4 regions of the Mesorhizobium sp. P2_H9 genome follow, and region 1 is predicted to be linked to each of the others. Evidence: predicted binding sites of a transcription regulator. Region 1 holds the regulator's gene; each other region holds the start of a gene.

Evidence for each region. The regulator PhoB, encoded in region 1, activates phosphate uptake and scavenging genes when phosphate is short. The targets are predictions, from matches to a motif close to TGTCATNNANCTGTCAT.
Region 2: the regulator PhoB is predicted to act here: its motif matches at 3,047-3,063, upstream of phnC (phosphonate ABC transporter ATP-binding protein).
Region 3: the regulator PhoB is predicted to act here: its motif matches at 2,169-2,185, upstream of olsB (l-ornithine N(alpha)-acyltransferase).
Region 4: the regulator PhoB is predicted to act here: its motif matches at 3,000-3,016, upstream of AC1DXN_RS04960 (acid phosphatase).

Annotation. Positions count from the first base shown of each region.
Region 1 is NZ_JBFUFX010000010.1:119,558-123,478, reverse strand. It holds gene AC1DXN_RS20210 (ROK family protein) at 1-834, shown strand, start outside; gene phoB (phosphate regulon transcriptional regulator PhoB) at 1,173-1,862, opposite strand; gene phoU (phosphate signaling complex protein PhoU) at 1,882-2,589, opposite strand; gene pstB (phosphate ABC transporter ATP-binding protein PstB) at 2,631-3,455, opposite strand; gene pstA (phosphate ABC transporter permease PstA) at 3,472-3,921, opposite strand, start outside.
Region 2 is NZ_JBFUFX010000012.1:76,476-80,396, reverse strand. It holds gene AC1DXN_RS22685 (alpha-D-ribose 1-methylphosphonate 5-phosphate C-P-lyase PhnJ) at 1-90, shown strand, start outside; gene phnK (phosphonate C-P lyase system protein PhnK) at 87-863, shown strand; gene phnL (phosphonate C-P lyase system protein PhnL) at 866-1,573, shown strand; gene AC1DXN_RS22670 (DapH/DapD/GlmU-related protein) at 1,570-2,184, shown strand; gene AC1DXN_RS22665 (DUF1868 domain-containing protein) at 2,287-2,997, shown strand; gene phnC (phosphonate ABC transporter ATP-binding protein) at 3,134-3,921, shown strand, end outside.
Region 3 is NZ_JBFUFX010000012.1:145,884-149,804, reverse strand. It holds gene AC1DXN_RS22990 (response regulator) at 1-1,950, shown strand, start outside; gene olsB (l-ornithine N(alpha)-acyltransferase) at 2,237-3,118, shown strand; gene AC1DXN_RS22980 (trimeric intracellular cation channel family protein) at 3,227-3,859, opposite strand.
Region 4 is NZ_JBFUFX010000002.1:401,423-405,343, reverse strand. It holds gene corA (magnesium/cobalt transporter CorA) at 1-288, shown strand, start outside; gene AC1DXN_RS04975 (MaoC family dehydratase) at 392-853, shown strand; gene AC1DXN_RS04970 (MaoC family dehydratase) at 850-1,320, shown strand; gene AC1DXN_RS04965 (adenine phosphoribosyltransferase) at 1,491-2,036, opposite strand; gene AC1DXN_RS04960 (acid phosphatase) at 2,260-2,955, opposite strand; gene AC1DXN_RS04955 (cytochrome c1) at 3,094-3,921, opposite strand, start outside.

The sequences.
Region 1 (3,921 bases):
GATCCCGACCTCGACACCCACAGCGTTGCCCGCATTGCTATGGGCATCCAAGGCATCACCGATTCGCACGCCCGCGCCATGCTGTGGTCGCCGATCACGCCGCAGACCGACATCGCCTTCGCCGACATACTGGAAGGCGAATTCGGCATTCCGGCCACCATGGAAAACGACTGCAACATGATGGCGGTGGCGCTGCAGTGGCGCGATCCGGTCCGCTACCACGACGATTTCATCGCCATCCTTTTGTCGCACGGCATCGGCATGGGACTGGTGCTGAAGGGCGAGCTGTTCACCGGCACCCATTCATCGGGCGGCGAGTTCGGCCACATGATCCATCGCCCGGGCGGGGCGCTGTGCCGCTGCGGGCGGCGCGGCTGCGTCGAGGCCTATGCCGGCAACTACGCCATCTGGCGCAACGCCAGGCAATTGGGCGAGGACGCCGAGCCGGTCGCCGATGTCAGCGACGCCGACATGCGGGCGCTCGCCGTCGCGGCACGCGAGAAAGACGGGCCGGAGCGCGAGGCCTACCGCAAGGCCGGCGAAGCGCTCGGCTTCGGCCTCGGCAGTCTTTTTGCGCTGATCGATCCCGCGCCGGTCGCCATGGTCGGCGTCAGCGCCGCCGCCTTCGACCTGATCGAACCGGCGCTGCGCGAGGCCATCGCCCAGACCGCCGGCGGCCAGCACTCGAAATCGATCTCCTTCGACACCGAACCGAACGAATTGCCGCTGATCCGCGAAGGCTGCGCCATGCGGGCACTGAGCTTCGTCGACCAGGAGATCTTCGCGCCGGGCGGGCAGGCACGGGCTGGCGCTATCGGGAAAGACGTGGCCTGAGGACGACGTCAATCATTGATGCCGCAGATTGTCGCCGACTTTGGAGATTGGCCGAAGCCGTCCCAACGTCGTCATCCCAGGGCGAAGCAGGAGCGAAGCTCCGTCGCGGAGACCCTGGGATCCATGCCGTGAAATCGGTCAAAGAATTCAACGGGGCAGAATTCTGCACAGTAGCAACGCCTTGAGGTCGCGGCATGGATCCTTGGGTCTGCGCCGCGTCGCTACGCTCCTTGCTTCGCCCAAGAATGACGAAGCCATGAGCGGGCTGAGCCAATCATCGACGTGTGAGGTCCGGGAGTGGACGCATTCAACCAATAAACGCTTCCGCGCCGAGGGACCTAGTCTTCGCGGATCGCATAACCGGCGCCCCGAATGGTTCGGATGACATCTGGCATGCGGCCATTGTTGACCGCCTTGCGCAGCCGGCCGACATGCACGTCCACCGTGCGTTCGTCGATATAGATCGTCTCGCCCCAGACATTGTCGAGCAACTGGCTGCGCGAGAACACCCGGCCAGGATGACGCATCATGAACTCAAGCAGGCGGAATTCGGTCGGCCCGAGCCGGATCTCGCTCTTCTTGCGATAAACCCGGTGCGATTCTCGATCGAGCACGATGTCGCCGACCTTGAGCACGCTGGACAGAACTTCCGGCTTGGCGCGGCGCAGCAGCGCCTTGACCCTGGCCATGAATTCCGGCGTCGAGAACGGCTTGACCAGATAGTCGTCGGCGCCGGTCGACAGGCCGCGCACGCGGTCGCTCTCTTCGCCACGCGCGGTCAGCATGATGATCGGCAGCCGCTCGGTTTCGGGCCGCATCCTGAGACGCCGGCACAGCTCGATGCCGGAAACCGCCGGAACCATCCAGTCCAGCACCAGCAGGTCGGGCACGTTTTCCTGCAGGCGGATCTCAGCTTCGTCGCCGCGCGTCACCACCTCGACCTGGTAGCCTTCGGATTCGAGATTGTAGCGGAGGAGCAGGCCTAGCGGCTCCTCGTCCTCCACCACCATGATGCGTGGCGCGATCATCGACTGGTCAGCCTTGTCGTCATGCCGCCGGCGCGGACATCGCCGTCTCGTCCTGCTTCGGACGATTGGCGGGCAGCTGCGTGCCGGTCAAAACATAATACGCATTTTCGGCGATGTTGGTGACATGGTCGCCGATGCGCTCGAGGTTCTTGGCGCAGAACAGGAGGTGCGTGCACGCGGTGATGTTGCGCGGATCTTCCATCATGTAGGTCAAAAGCTCGCGAAACACCGATGTGTATTTGACGTCGATGCGCTCGTCGTCATTCCTGAGCTTGGCGAGCGCGGCCGCATCGGCGGCGGCATATTCCTCGACCACTCCCTGCACCTGGATAAGCACCAGTTGGGCCATCGCATCGATGGAATGCGACAGGTCGCGCGGCGTGACGCTGAGGCCGACGGTGCCGACGCGCTTGGCGATGTTCTTGGCCAGGTCGCCGATGCGTTCGAGGTCGCCAGCCATGCGGATCGAGCCGACCACTGCGCGCAAATCGTTGGCCATCGGCTGGCGCTTGGCGATCAGCGTGATGGCGCGGTCGTCCAGCTCGCGCTGGCGCGCATCCATGATGGCGTCGTCGGAGACGACGCGCTGTGCAAGGGCGTTGTCCGAATTAAGCAGCGCCTTGGTCGAGCCGCTGACCATCGAGCCAGCGAGATCGCCCATGTCGCGGATCAGCTTGCTGATCTGCCCCAGCTCTTCATCGAAAGATGCGACGGTATGTTCACCCATGATCCTAGTCCTCGTGCCTGAAACTTCGCTGCCGGAACCGCTCAGCCGAACCGGCCGGTAATGTAGTCCTGGGTGCGCTTGTCGTCGGGGTTGGTGAACATCTTGTCGGTGGCGCCCTCCTCGACGAGATAGCCGAGATGGAACATCGCCGTGCGCTGCGACACGCGCGCCGCCTGCTGCATCGAGTGGGTGACGATGACGATCGTGTAGTTCTGGCGCAGTTCGTCGATCAGTTCCTCGACACGGGCGGTGGCGATCGGATCGAGCGCCGAGCAGGGCTCGTCCATCAGGATCACCTCGGGCGACACGGCAATGGCGCGGGCGATGCATAGACGCTGCTGCTGGCCGCCGGAAAGGCCGGTGCCGGGTTCCTGCAAGCGGTCCTTGACCTCGTTCCAGATCGCCGCCTTCTTCAGGCTCGACTCGACGATCTGATCCATATCGGCCTTGCGCTTGGCCAGTCCATGGATGCGCGGGCCATAGGCGACGTTCTCGTAGATCGACTTCGGGAACGGATTGGGCTTCTGGAACACCATGCCGACGCGCGCCCTGAGCTCGACGACGTCGATGCTCTTGTCGTAGATATCCTCTTCGTCCAGCGTGATCTTGCCGGTCACCCGCGCCGAGTCGATGGTGTCGTTCATGCGGTTGAGGCAGCGCAGGAAGGTGGACTTGCCGCAACCCGAGGGGCCGATCAGCGCCGTCACCTGATTGAGGCGCACGTCGAGATTGACGTCGAACAACGCCTGCTTCTCGCCGTAGAACACGCCGACCTTGTCGCCGCGCATTTTGATCACTTCGTTCGACTTGGCGTTCATTTTATCGCCCACAGCGTTTTCAAGGGACTGTTCGGTCATGATGTTCATACCAAAATGCCTTTTTCTACCAGCGCCGCTCGAACCGGCGCCGAAGCACGATCGCGGTGATGTTGATGGCCATGAGGAAGACCAGCAGGATGATGATGGCGCCGGACATGCGTTCGACGAAGGCGCGTTCGGCCTCGTTCGCCCACAGGTAGATCTGCACCGGCAGCGCCGTCGCCGGATCGAAAGGTGTCTTCGGATAGTCGGCGACGAAGGCGACCATGCCGATCAAGAGCAGCGGCGCGGTTTCGCCGAGCGCGCGCGCCAGGCCGATGATGGTGCCGGTGAGAATGCCGGGGGCGGCTAGCGGCAGGATATGCTGGAACACCATCTGCATCTTGGAAGCGCCAAGACCAAGCGCTGCTGCGCGGATCGACGGCGGCACGGCGGCGAGCGCCGCACGCGTCGCGATGATGATCGTCGGCAGCGTCATCAGCGTCAGCACCAGGCCGCCGACGAAGGCCGCCGA
Region 2 (3,921 bases), on a different contig from region 1:
GTCTGCTCCGACACCGACCATTGCGAGAAACGCCGCGAAGAAGGCCATCGCGGCCATCTCGCACCCGAGATGATGGAGCCGGCGCAATGACGGACGAACCGCTGCTGCGCGTTTCCGCGCTGTCCAAATTCTACGGCTCGCGCGTCGGCTGCGAGAACGTCACCTTCGACCTGTGGCCGGGCGAGGTGCTCGCGGTGGTCGGCGAATCCGGCTCCGGCAAGACGACACTGCTCAACTGCCTGTCGACGCGGCTGCTGCCCTCTTCCGGCACCGCCAGCTACCGCATGCGCGACGGCCAGTTCCGCGAACTCTACCGGATGAGCGAGGCGGAGCGCCGTTTCCTGATGCGCACCGACTGGGGTTTTGTCCACCAGAACCCGGCGGATGGCCTGCGCATGACGGTTTCGGCCGGCGCCAATGTCGGCGAGCGGCTGATGGCGGTCGGCGACCGCCACTATGGCAAGATCCGCGCCACGGCCGTCGACTGGCTGTCGCGCGTCGAGATCGACGAGGATCGCATCGACGACGAACCGCGCGCCTTTTCCGGCGGCATGCGCCAACGCCTGCAGATCGCCCGCAACCTAGTCACCGGACCGCGCCTTGTGTTCATGGACGAGCCGACCGGCGGCCTCGACGTTTCGGTGCAGGCGCGCCTGCTCGATCTCTTGCGCGGCCTGGTCACCGATCTCGGTCTCGCCGCCATCGTCGTCACCCACGACCTCGCCGTGGCGCGGCTTTTGTCGCAGCGCATGATGGTGATGAAGGACGGGCGCGTCGTCGAAAGCGGCCTCACCGACCGTGTCCTCGACGATCCGCGCGCGCCCTACACCCAGTTGCTCGTTTCCTCGATCTTGCAGGTGTGACGATGCCGACCCCTCTCGTTGTCTCCGATGTCGCCAAAAGCTTCACCATGCATCTGCGAGACGGCATCAAACTGCCTGTTGTCGCCGGCGTCTCGTTTTCGATCCGGGCCGGCGAATGCGCCGTGCTCGGCGGCCCCTCCGGCGCCGGCAAGAGCTCGATCCTGAAAATGCTTTACGGCAACTATGCCGTCGACGAGGGCCAGATCATCGTCCAGCACGATGCCGGACTCATCGATCTCGCCACCGCCAGCCCGCGCACCGTGCTTGCGGTGCGCCGGCAAACGATCGGCTATGTCAGCCAGTTCCTGCGCACCGTGCCGCGCGTCTCCGCCCTCGATGTCGTCGCCGAACCGCTGGTTGAGCGCGGCGAGGAGCGCGAGGCAGCGAGAGGCAAGGCACGCGCGCTGCTGGCGCAGCTCAACCTGCCCGAAAAACTCTGGGCACTGCCGCCGGCGACGTTTTCCGGCGGAGAGCAGCAGCGCGTCAACATCGCGCGCGGCTTCATCACCGAACATCCGATCCTGCTGCTCGATGAGCCGACCGCTTCGCTCGACGCCAGGAACCGCGACGTCGTGATCGAACTCATCGCCGCCAAGAAGGCGGCGGGCGTCGCTCTGCTCGGCATTTTCCATGACCACGACGTGCGCGAAGCGGTGGCCGACCGCATCATCGACGTGACCAGTTTCGCTACCGGAAAAATCGCCGCATGACTAGGAAATTGTCGGAAGCGCCGCTGGTCCACGCGACGGCGCAAGTCGAGAATTCGACCCTCGGCCGCTGGACCGAGATCGCCGACCGCAGCCGGGTTTCGGAAAGTATCCTTGGCGACTATTCCTACATGATGCAGGACTGCGCCGTCTGGTGCACGACAATCGGCAAATTCTCCAATATCGCGGCCAGCGTGCGCATCAACGCCACCAACCATCCGACCTGGCGGCCGACGCTGCATCACTTCACCTACCGCGCCTCCGACTATTGGGACGACGCTGAGCATGAGAGCGAATTCTTCGCCCAGCGGCGTGCCAAGCGCGTCACCATCGGCCACGACACCTGGCTCGGTCACGGCTCGACCATCCTTCCCGGCGTCACCGTTGGCGACGGTGCGGCGGTCGGCGCCGGCGCCGTGGTGTCGAAGGATGTCGCGCCCTACACCATCGTCGGCGGCGTGCCGGCAAAGCCGATCCGCGAACGCTTCGACCGCCGCACCGCCGAGCGCTACCAGGCGCTCGCCTGGTGGGACTGGGATCATGCAAGGCTGCGTGCCGCCCTCGACGATTTCCGTGAGCTCTCGGCGGAAGCGTTTCTAGAAAAATACGGCTGACCTGGCCCTCTTCACATATGTGTCATCGCCACCGACGGGCACGCCGGTTTCATACCCTTGACACATGACTCGGACAGGAGGCGATCCTCCCAGGAGATCGCAATGCTCGACACCGTCAAACCCTCGCTCGCCGGATTTTTCGAAGGCACCAACCCGAACCCTCCGGTGCATCTCGGCACGCGCTACGACATAGCGGGCAATTTCCTGTTCGAGCCCGGCAACACCGTGGTCAGCCATCTCGAAAACGGTTCGCCTTCCGAAGCCGTGGTCGTCGAGGTGCGGGAACGGATGCGCGCGATGCCGGATGCCGACCGGTTGGCCTTCACGCCCATCTCCAGCCTGCATATGACGCTGTTCCAGGGCATCATCGAACATCGCCGCCGGCTTCCCTACTGGCCTGAGAATGTGCCCCTCGACACCAGCATCGACGACATGACCCGCTTCTATCTGGAACGTCTGAACGGCTTCCATGGCCAAGGCGCGTTCAAGGTCAAGGTCGTTGAGGTCGTGCCAACCGGCTTGACCGTTGCCGGCGCAACGGACGAAGACAAGGCCATCATGAGTGCATGGCGCGATGCGCTGTCGGTGCCGTTCGGATACCGCCACCCCGATCACGACGCTTACGTCTTCCACATCACCTTTGCCTACCAGATCCGGCGTCTCGCCGACGACAGGGCGGCTGCATGGCAGGACCTTTTCGACGACTGCCTCTCGCTCTTCACCCGGCAGGCGCCGGTGATCGCGCTCAGGCCGCCGGCATTCTGCAGCTTCAGCGACATGAAACATTTCGAAGAGCTGCTGATCCTCGGTTGACCGATCCGGATCGATAACCTGACGCTGCGCCTGTGGGCGGTAACAAAACTGACATCAATCCGACACCGCAGGTTCATGACGCTGCGCTAGCGAGGGTTAACAGACTTTCAAACTGCGACTGGACCGGAACCTGCTCATGTCAGCGACGTCAGCCACGCTTGAAATCCGCGGCGTTACCCGCCGATTTGGCAAGAACACCGCCGTCAGCGCGGTCGACCTGTCGATCCCGCAGGGTCAGATGGTCGGCATTATCGGTCGCTCGGGCGCCGGCAAATCGACCCTTCTTCGCATGATCAATCGTCTCATCGACCCCAGCCAGGGGTCGATTTTTTTTGACGGCGCCGAAGTTTCCAGCCTGCGCGGTTCGCCGCTGCGGCGCTGGCAGCGCGACTGCGCCATGATCTTCCAGCAGTTCAACCTGGTGCCGCGCCTCGACGTGCTGACCAATGTTCTGCTCGGCAAGCTCAATCACCGCTCGACCCTGACCAACCTGTTCGGTGTCTTCTCGCGCAGCGAGTGCGCCGAGGCGGTCGCCGCCCTCGAGCGCCTCGACATCGCCCGCACCGCGCTGCAGCCGGCCGGCACGCTTTCCGGCGGCCAGCAGCAGCGCGTCGCCATCGCCCGCGCCATGATGCAGCAGCCGAAGGTGATCCTGGCCGACGAGCCGATCGCCTCGCTCGACCCGCTCAACGCCAAGGTGGTGATGGATTCGCTGCAGGACATCAATCTGCGTGAAGGCATCACCGTCGTTACTAATCTGCACACGCTGGATACCGCGCGCAGCTACTGCAACCGCATCATCGGCATGGCCGCCGGTAAGATCGTGTTCGACGGCCCGCCCGAAGACCTCAACCGCGAAGCCGTGCGCCTTGTCTACGGCGCTGACGCAAACGGCGCCGAGATCTCCGAGGCCATCACCTCCAC
Region 3 (3,921 bases), on a different contig from region 1:
GCCGATCGCATGTGGGAGATGCAGGAGAGCGAGGAGCGTTTTCGCGGGCTCATCGATGCGCTGGGCGACCTCGTCGTCCATCGCGACCGCGACGGCCACATCGTCTATGCCAACAAGGTTTTCGCCGGCCTTGTCGAAATCGATCAGCGCGACCTTGCCGGCAAGACCCTGACCGAACTCGGCATCGACGTCGGCATTGTCCCCGATGCCGCCTTTTCGGATCACGAATGTTTGAGCTCCACCGACGTCGCCATCCGCACGCCGGCCGGGCCGCGCTGGTTCTCGTGGATCGAACTGTCGGTGCGCGAGAAGGACTCGGGCGCCGTCTCGCACCGGGCGATCGCCCGCGACATCACCGCCCGCAAGCGCGCGGAATCGTCACTGATCACCGCCCGCGAACGCGCCGAATATGCAAGCCAGGCCAAATCGCGCTTCCTCGCAACCGTCAGCCATGAAATCCGCACGCCGATGAACGGCATCATGGGCATGGCCAAGCTTCTGGCCGACACCCATCTTTCGCCTGAGCAGCGGACCTATGTCAGTGCCGTCTCGACCTCGGCCAGCGCACTGCTCGCCCTGATCGAGGACCTGCTCGACTATTCCAAGATCGAGGCAGGCCGCTTCGACCCGGAACCGCAGCCGACATCGCTGCGCGAAATCGCCGACAACATCATCGAACTGATGGCGGCGAAAGCCTTCGCCAAGAACATCGGCCTCGGCTGTCACGTCGAACCCGACGTGCCGCTGATGATCACAGCCGACCCCGGCAGGGTGAGGCAGGTGCTGCTCAACCTCATCGGCAATGCCGTCAAATTCACCGACAGCGGCGGCGTGCTGGTCAGCGTCGCACGGGCACGCACCGAGACGACCGACCGCATTTGCTTCATCGTTGCCGACACCGGCCCCGGACTGCGCGAGGACGACATGGAGCGCATCTTCGAGGAATTCGAACAATCCGACGGCACCTCGACCCGTGTGCATGGCGGCGCCGGCCTCGGTCTTGCCATCTCCAGGCGCCTGGTGACAGCCATGGGCGGCACCATCTCGGTGTCGAGCCGGCTCGGCGAAGGATCTGAATTCGTCTTCGAAATCCCGGCCATTGCGGCCACCGAGGCACCGCAAAACCGCCAGAGCATTCTATCGGGCCGGCACGCGGTGATCGTCTCGAAGAACGCCATCGAGGCCGATGCCATCGCCCGCACCATCCGTGCCCATGGCGGCGTCGTCAATCTGGCTGCTACCTCGGCCCAGGCGGCGCCTTTTGCCGCGGACTGCGACGTGCTTCTGATCGATGCAGCCATGGAAGACAGCGATGGACGGCTGCTCAAGCGCTTGCGCCAAAGCGGCTTTGCCGATTGCGAGGCCATCACGCTGATCGCGCCGACCGACCGCGGCATGCTTGGCGAATTCCGCGCCAGTGGCTACGCCACCTTCCTGGCAAGGCCGGTGCGCGGCGAGACGCTGTTGCGCGTACTTTTGACCAGCCATGCCCCGACGCTGCCCAAGCCGCAGCCGGAAAAACGCGGAGCCCCCTCCATTCGTACCCTCGGTGGTCGCCGGCAAGGCCTGTCGGTGCTGATCGCCGAGGACAACGACATCAACGCCATGCTCGCCCGCGCCACGCTTGTGAAGGCCGGGCATCGCGTGAAAGTGGTCGGCAACGGCAAGGCCGCGGTCGAGGCCGTCACCGATGCCGGGCTCAAACATCGTTTTGACGTGGTGCTGATGGACCTGCACATGCCCGTTATGGACGGGCTTGATGCGATCGCCGCCATCCGCCGTCACGAGGAGGAAATGGCGGTGCCGCCGGTGCCGATCATGGTGCTTTCCGCCGACAGCCAGGAAAAGACCCGCCACGCCGTGCTCGCCCATGGCGCCAGCGGCTTCGTCACCAAGCCGCTCGACCCCGACGCTTTGGTTCACGCCGTCGAGGGCCAGGTAGCCGCCTGAATTGGTATCCGCCCTTTCGCTGCCCATATAATGTAGCCGGCTGACAGCCTTGGAGCGCCGCGTGTCTTGTGGGACGCGCCCGGACGTTGCAGCGCTTTTGGCTCGGCACATCATCCCTTGCGGAACCGAAGGCGAGCACGGCAAAAACTGATTCCGCTTGCCGAAGTCGCGCGCTGGCCAGCCGGCGAAGTATTGCCCAGAGCGCTGTATCACGGTACTGTCACAATCCTGTTGCACCTACACCGTATCCCCGTGCCAAGAGGGATGGCTCGAAGGAGAATCACTCGTGCATACAGTTATGCCGGAATGTGACACTCGGCCGAACGCCAGCAGCGCACTGCTCGCCGGGCGTAGCGCCGATTCCGTCATAAAAGGCGCTTCGCTCGGCCGGATCGGCAACCTCGAAGTGCGGCTCGCCCGCAACGAGGCCGAGATCGCCGCTGCCCAGGAAGTGCGCTACCGGGTATTTTATGACGAGCTTGGCGCCAGGAAGGACCTGTTCCAGGATCACCGCGACGCCGATCGGTTCGATCCGCTCTGCGACCATCTGCTCGTCTTCGACACCACGCTCTCCGGCCCCGAGCACCGCCGCATCGTCGGCACCTACCGCCTTCTGCGGCAGGAAATCGCGGCCACCGCAGGCGGGTTTTATTCCGAGGGTGAATTCGAGCTGACCAAGCTCATCGCCCGCCATCCCGGCCAGCGTTTCCTCGAACTCGGCCGCTCCTGCGTTTTGCCGGAATACCGCTCGAAGCGCACCATCGAGGCGCTGTGGCAAGGCATATGGGCCTATATCAAGCACTATGAGATCGGCGTGATGACCGGCTGCGCCTCGTTCCACGGCACCGTGCCGGCGGCGCATGCCGAGGCGCTCACCTATCTTGCCCATCACTGCCGGACCAACTCGGCCTGGGATGTACGCGCGGTCACCGGGCGCTATTGCTCCATGGATTTGATGCCGATCGAGGCCGTCAACGCCAAGGCGGCCATCGCGGCGATGCCGCCGCTGGTCAAGGGCTATCTGCGCGTCGGCGCCCGCATCGGTGACGGCTGCGTCATCGACCGCGAATTCTCGACGGTCGACGTGTTCGTCGTGATGCCGGTCAAGGAAATCGGTGCGCGCTACGTCAACTACTATGGTGGGGAAGCCCAGCGCTTCGCCGCCTGACGCCAGCGAATAGCGAATAGCGAATAGCGAATAGCGAATAGCGAGAGCTACGCCGCAATCTTGCGGACTGCTATCCCCTATTCGCTACTCCCTATTCGCTACTCACTCTCAAGGAATATCCTCCGGCCGCCGTCCCGGCCGGCTCTTGTAGGACGGAAACGACCAGCCGAACTTGAGTGCCCCGCCGCGCACCAGGAAAGCCGCTGCGAAGCCGGCGAGGCCTGAGGCGAGTGGCGGCAGCCCAGCGAGATCGCCAAGCGTAAACAGCGTAGCTCCGGCAAGAGCGGCGGTGACATAGATTTCGGGTCTCAGCAGCACTGACGGCTCGCCGGCCAGAAGGTCGCGCAGAATGCCGCCAAAGGTCGCGGTGAGCACGCCGGTGATGACTGACACGACCGGAGAGCCGGTGATGGCCAGACCCTTGGCGGCGCCCATCACCGAGAACGCCGCGAGGCCGACAGCGTCGAGCCAGAGCAGCAATTTGTAGCGGGATTCGACACGGTGCGCGCTGAAGAAGACCAGCACCGCTACCACTGCGCAGATCAGCACATAATCGCGGTTGGCGACCCAGAACACCGGCAAATTGAGGATGACGTCGCGAAACGTGCCGCCGCCGATGCCGGTGACGCTGGCCAGGAACAGAAAACCGATAATGTCGAGCTGCTTGCGCGAGGCGGCAAGCGCACCTGTGGCCGCGAAGACGGCGACACCGGCATAGTCGAGGAGGTCGATGGGGTTCATGGGGCTACGGGAGTAGGGGAGTAGGGGAGTAGGGGAGTAGGGGAGTAGGGGAGTATGAATAG
Region 4 (3,921 bases), on a different contig from region 1:
GACGTGCTGTCGCTCGCCGACCACGCCACCTTCCTGTCGCAGAAGATCTCGTTCCTGCTCGACGCGACGCTCGGCATGATCTCGATCGAACAGAACGCCATCATCAAAATCTTCTCGGTCGCCGCCGTCATCTTCCTGCCGCCGACGCTCGTCGCCTCGATCTACGGCATGAATTTCGACATCATCCCCGAGCTCAAATGGCAGCTCGGCTACCCCTTCGCCATCGGCTTGATGATCCTGTCGGCGATCCTGCCCTTCTGGTATTTCCGTCGCCGCGGCTGGCTCTGAGCAAGGCTTGGCTCACCAGAAATCGCTTGACCAAACGCCGTCCGGCCTGCATCCGGGAACGCCGATCCTTGGCGATCGTACAATCTTGAACCGGATTCGGATGATGACCGGAAAGACTTGGGCCTACGAGGATTTCACCGAGGGCGCGTCGCTCGACCTCGGCAAGAAGCAGGTAAGTGCGGCCGAGATCATCGAATTCGCGCAGGAATTCGATGCGCAGCCAATGCATCTCGACGAGGAAGCCGGCAAGGCCAGCATCCTTGGCGGGCTGGCGGCTTCCGGCTGGCACACCTGCGCCATGTTCATGCGCATGCTGTGTGATGCCTTCCTGCTCGACTCGACCTCGCAAGGGGCACCCGGCGTCGACCAGGTCAAATGGAAGAAGCCGGTGCTGGCCGGCGACACGCTCACCGGCAAAGCGACAGTGCTTGCCAAACGCGTTTCCAGGTCGAAGCCGCAGATCGGCCTGATCACCATGCGCAGCGAACTGTTCAACCAGCGCGGCGAAAGCGTCTTCGAATTCGAAAACACCTGCATGTTCCTGACCCGTGAGGCCAGCGCATGACGCTGGACGAGTACTTTTGCATCGGTGTCGCCGTCACGCTCGGTTCGCATAGATTCGAACCCGAGGCGATCAAGACATTCGCCCGCAAATACGATCCGCAGGTTTTTCATGTCGACGAAGAGGCGGCAAAGAACAGCGTCTTGGGCGGCCTCTGCGCGTCAGGCTGGCATACCGCCGCCACCTGGATGAAATACAATCTCGAAACCCGCATGGACGCCGAAGGCATCAACTGGACCGGCCCCGGCCCGTTGCCCGAATTCGGCCCCTCGCCCGGCTTCAAGAACCTGAAATGGCTGAAGCCTGTCTATGCCGGTGAAACCGTCACCTTCAGCCGCACCGCACTTTCCCATCGCCCCATTGCCTCGCGCCCCGGCTGGCGAATGCTGGCGCTACGCGCGGAAGCCTTCGATTCGACCGGCGACAAGGTGCTGGAGTTTGAGAGCGCGGTGCTGGTGAAGGCGGGGTGAGTTTCTTCCTTCTCCCCGTTCACGGGGAGAAGGTGCCCGAAGGGCGGATGAGGGGCGGCACCAGCGTTGGTGTCCCGCGTTGCCCTACCCTGCCCTTCGCTATCGCTCCGGGCGTTCGAGCCCTTTGAAAGGTCCACTGGACCTTTCAATTTGCCTTCGGCAAACCGGTCTCAAACCCCCTCAAACCCGATCAGCGTCCTGACCGGCACGCCGAGCGCTTCCAGCTTGGCACGCCCGCCCAGGTCCGGCAGGTCGATGACGAAGCAGGCGGCGAGAATGTCGGCGCCGATCTGCCGCAGCAGCTTCACCGCCGCCTCCGCCGTGCCGCCGGTGGCGATCAGGTCGTCGACGAGGATCACCTTCTCGCCCGGAGCAACGCCGTCCTTGTGCATCTCCATCTCGTCCAGCCCATATTCCAGGCTGTAGGCGACGCGCACTGTCTCGTAGGGCAGCTTGCCCTTCTTGCGGATCGGCACGAAACCAGCCGAAAGCTGGTGGGCGACGGCGCCGCCAAGGATGAAGCCACGCGCCTCGATGCCGGCGATCTTGTCGATCTTCTGGCCGGCATAGGGATGCACCAGTTCGTCGATGGCGCGGCGGAAAGCGCGCGCATTGCCAAGCAGCGTGGTGATGTCGCGAAACAGGATACCGGGCTTCGGATAATCGGGAATGGTGCGGATCGCGGCAAGCAGCGTGTCTTCAAGCGACGGTTTCATCAGGCGGCTCTCCGGGGATCGGTCGTCCAGATTCGGCAGAAGGGACGTCAAAGGGATTTGGCCGATCGTAACCCGGCGAGGCCAGGGACGGCTACCGCCATGTGCCGCCTGGCAAAAAATTGTCTGGCAAAGGATCGGTTCGCCTCGTGGGCCGTGACCGCACTAAAAAGGGCGCCTGGGGCGCCCTTTTCGTCTGCCGGCTGCCTTTTGAGCAGGATGGTTGTCACATGCCAAGGTCGGAGCGGAGCTCGGACCGCGCCACTTCGTATTCGGCCTTGAAATCGGGGCGGCTGAGCAGGATCGCGGCAATGACGCTGCCGGAAATCTTGCCCATCTCGATATCGGAGGGATAGTGGATGCCGCCGACCTCACGGTTGTGGGCGTATTCGGCCGCGCGCGCCATGATCTCGGCGCGCTTTTCCGGAACCATGTCGGAAAGGATGATGCCCATCATGGTGCCGACCGTCGCATGGCCGGACGGCCAGGAACCGGAACTCGACAGCTTGACCACGGGCTTGACGAGATCGCTCAGCTGATGCGGTCGCGGACGCTTCCAGACATCCTTGGCCGGGTCGACGACCGCGCCCTCGGTGGCAACGACGCGATCGAAGAAGGCGCTGAACTTCGGCAGCGTTTCCTTGTTGAACTTCGGTCCCATGACATCGGCGAAGCGCCAGACGTCCTCCTGGGCATCGGCGATGGCCCTGGCTTCCATTTCAGGGGTACGCGTCACCTGCAGCGTCAGCACCTCGCCCAACTCGGCTTTCGTCTGGGCGGAATCGTTTGCCGGCGGCGGTGGCAGGATCATCGTCAGGTCGATGTCCTTGTTGGTGACGAAGGGTGCCGCGTCGTCGGCATAGGCCGTGGAGCCGACGACAAGCAGCAGAAAGCCTGCGGCAAGCGATGCATATTTCTTCATGGGTGCGATCCTTTGATGAGGGCAACACAGCATCGCCGAATGCGGTGACGGCCATGTGACACGGCCGGTGTTCTCACCTGCTCCAGAATGCAAAAAGGGCGCCTTTCGGCGCCCTCGCATTTTCGAAGCTTGCAGCGCTCAGTGCGCCACGCCTTCCCATACCTTGCGCTTGGTCAGGTAGACCAGCGCGCCGAACAGCAGCAGGAACACCAGGACACGGAAACCGGTCTTCTTGCGGTCTTCCATGTGTGGCTCGGCCGCCCACATCAGGAAAGCCGACACGTCGCGGGAATACTGGTCAACGGTCTGCGGCGAACCGTCGTCATAGGTCACCTGGCCGTCTGAGAGCGGCTTCGGCATCTTCAGCGACACGCCGGACAGGAAGTAGGGATTGTAGTGCGTACCTTCCGGGATCACCATGCCGGCCGGCGGCTGCTCGTCATAGCCGGTCAGCAGCGAGTGGATGTAGTCGGGACCGCCCTGGGCATATTGCGTGAAGATGTCGAAGACGAAGCGCGGAAAGCCGCGCTCGACGCCGCGCGCCTTGGCCAGCAGCGACATGTCGGGCGGGGCAGCGCCGCCATTGGCGGCAGCGGCGGCCTCGACGTTGGCGAACGGCGCTGGGAAATGGTCGGACGGCTTGCCGGGACGATCGAACATGTCGCCGGCGTCGTTGGGACCGTCATGGATCGTGTATTCGGCCGACAGCGACTTGATCTGGGCTTCCGAGTAACCGAGGCCTTCGAGCGTGCGGAACGCCACCAGGTTCATCGAATGGCAGGCCGAGCAGACTTCCTTGTAGACCTTCAGGCCGCGCTGCAGCTGCGCCTTGTCGTAGGTGCCGAACGGACCGGCGAAGCTCCAGTCCATCTCCTTCGGCTCGTCGATCGGGAAATGCGTCGGCGCGGCAGCGTTGTGTGCCTCTTCGGCGGCGATTGCCCCGGTGTTTGCTGCTCCAACGCCGGC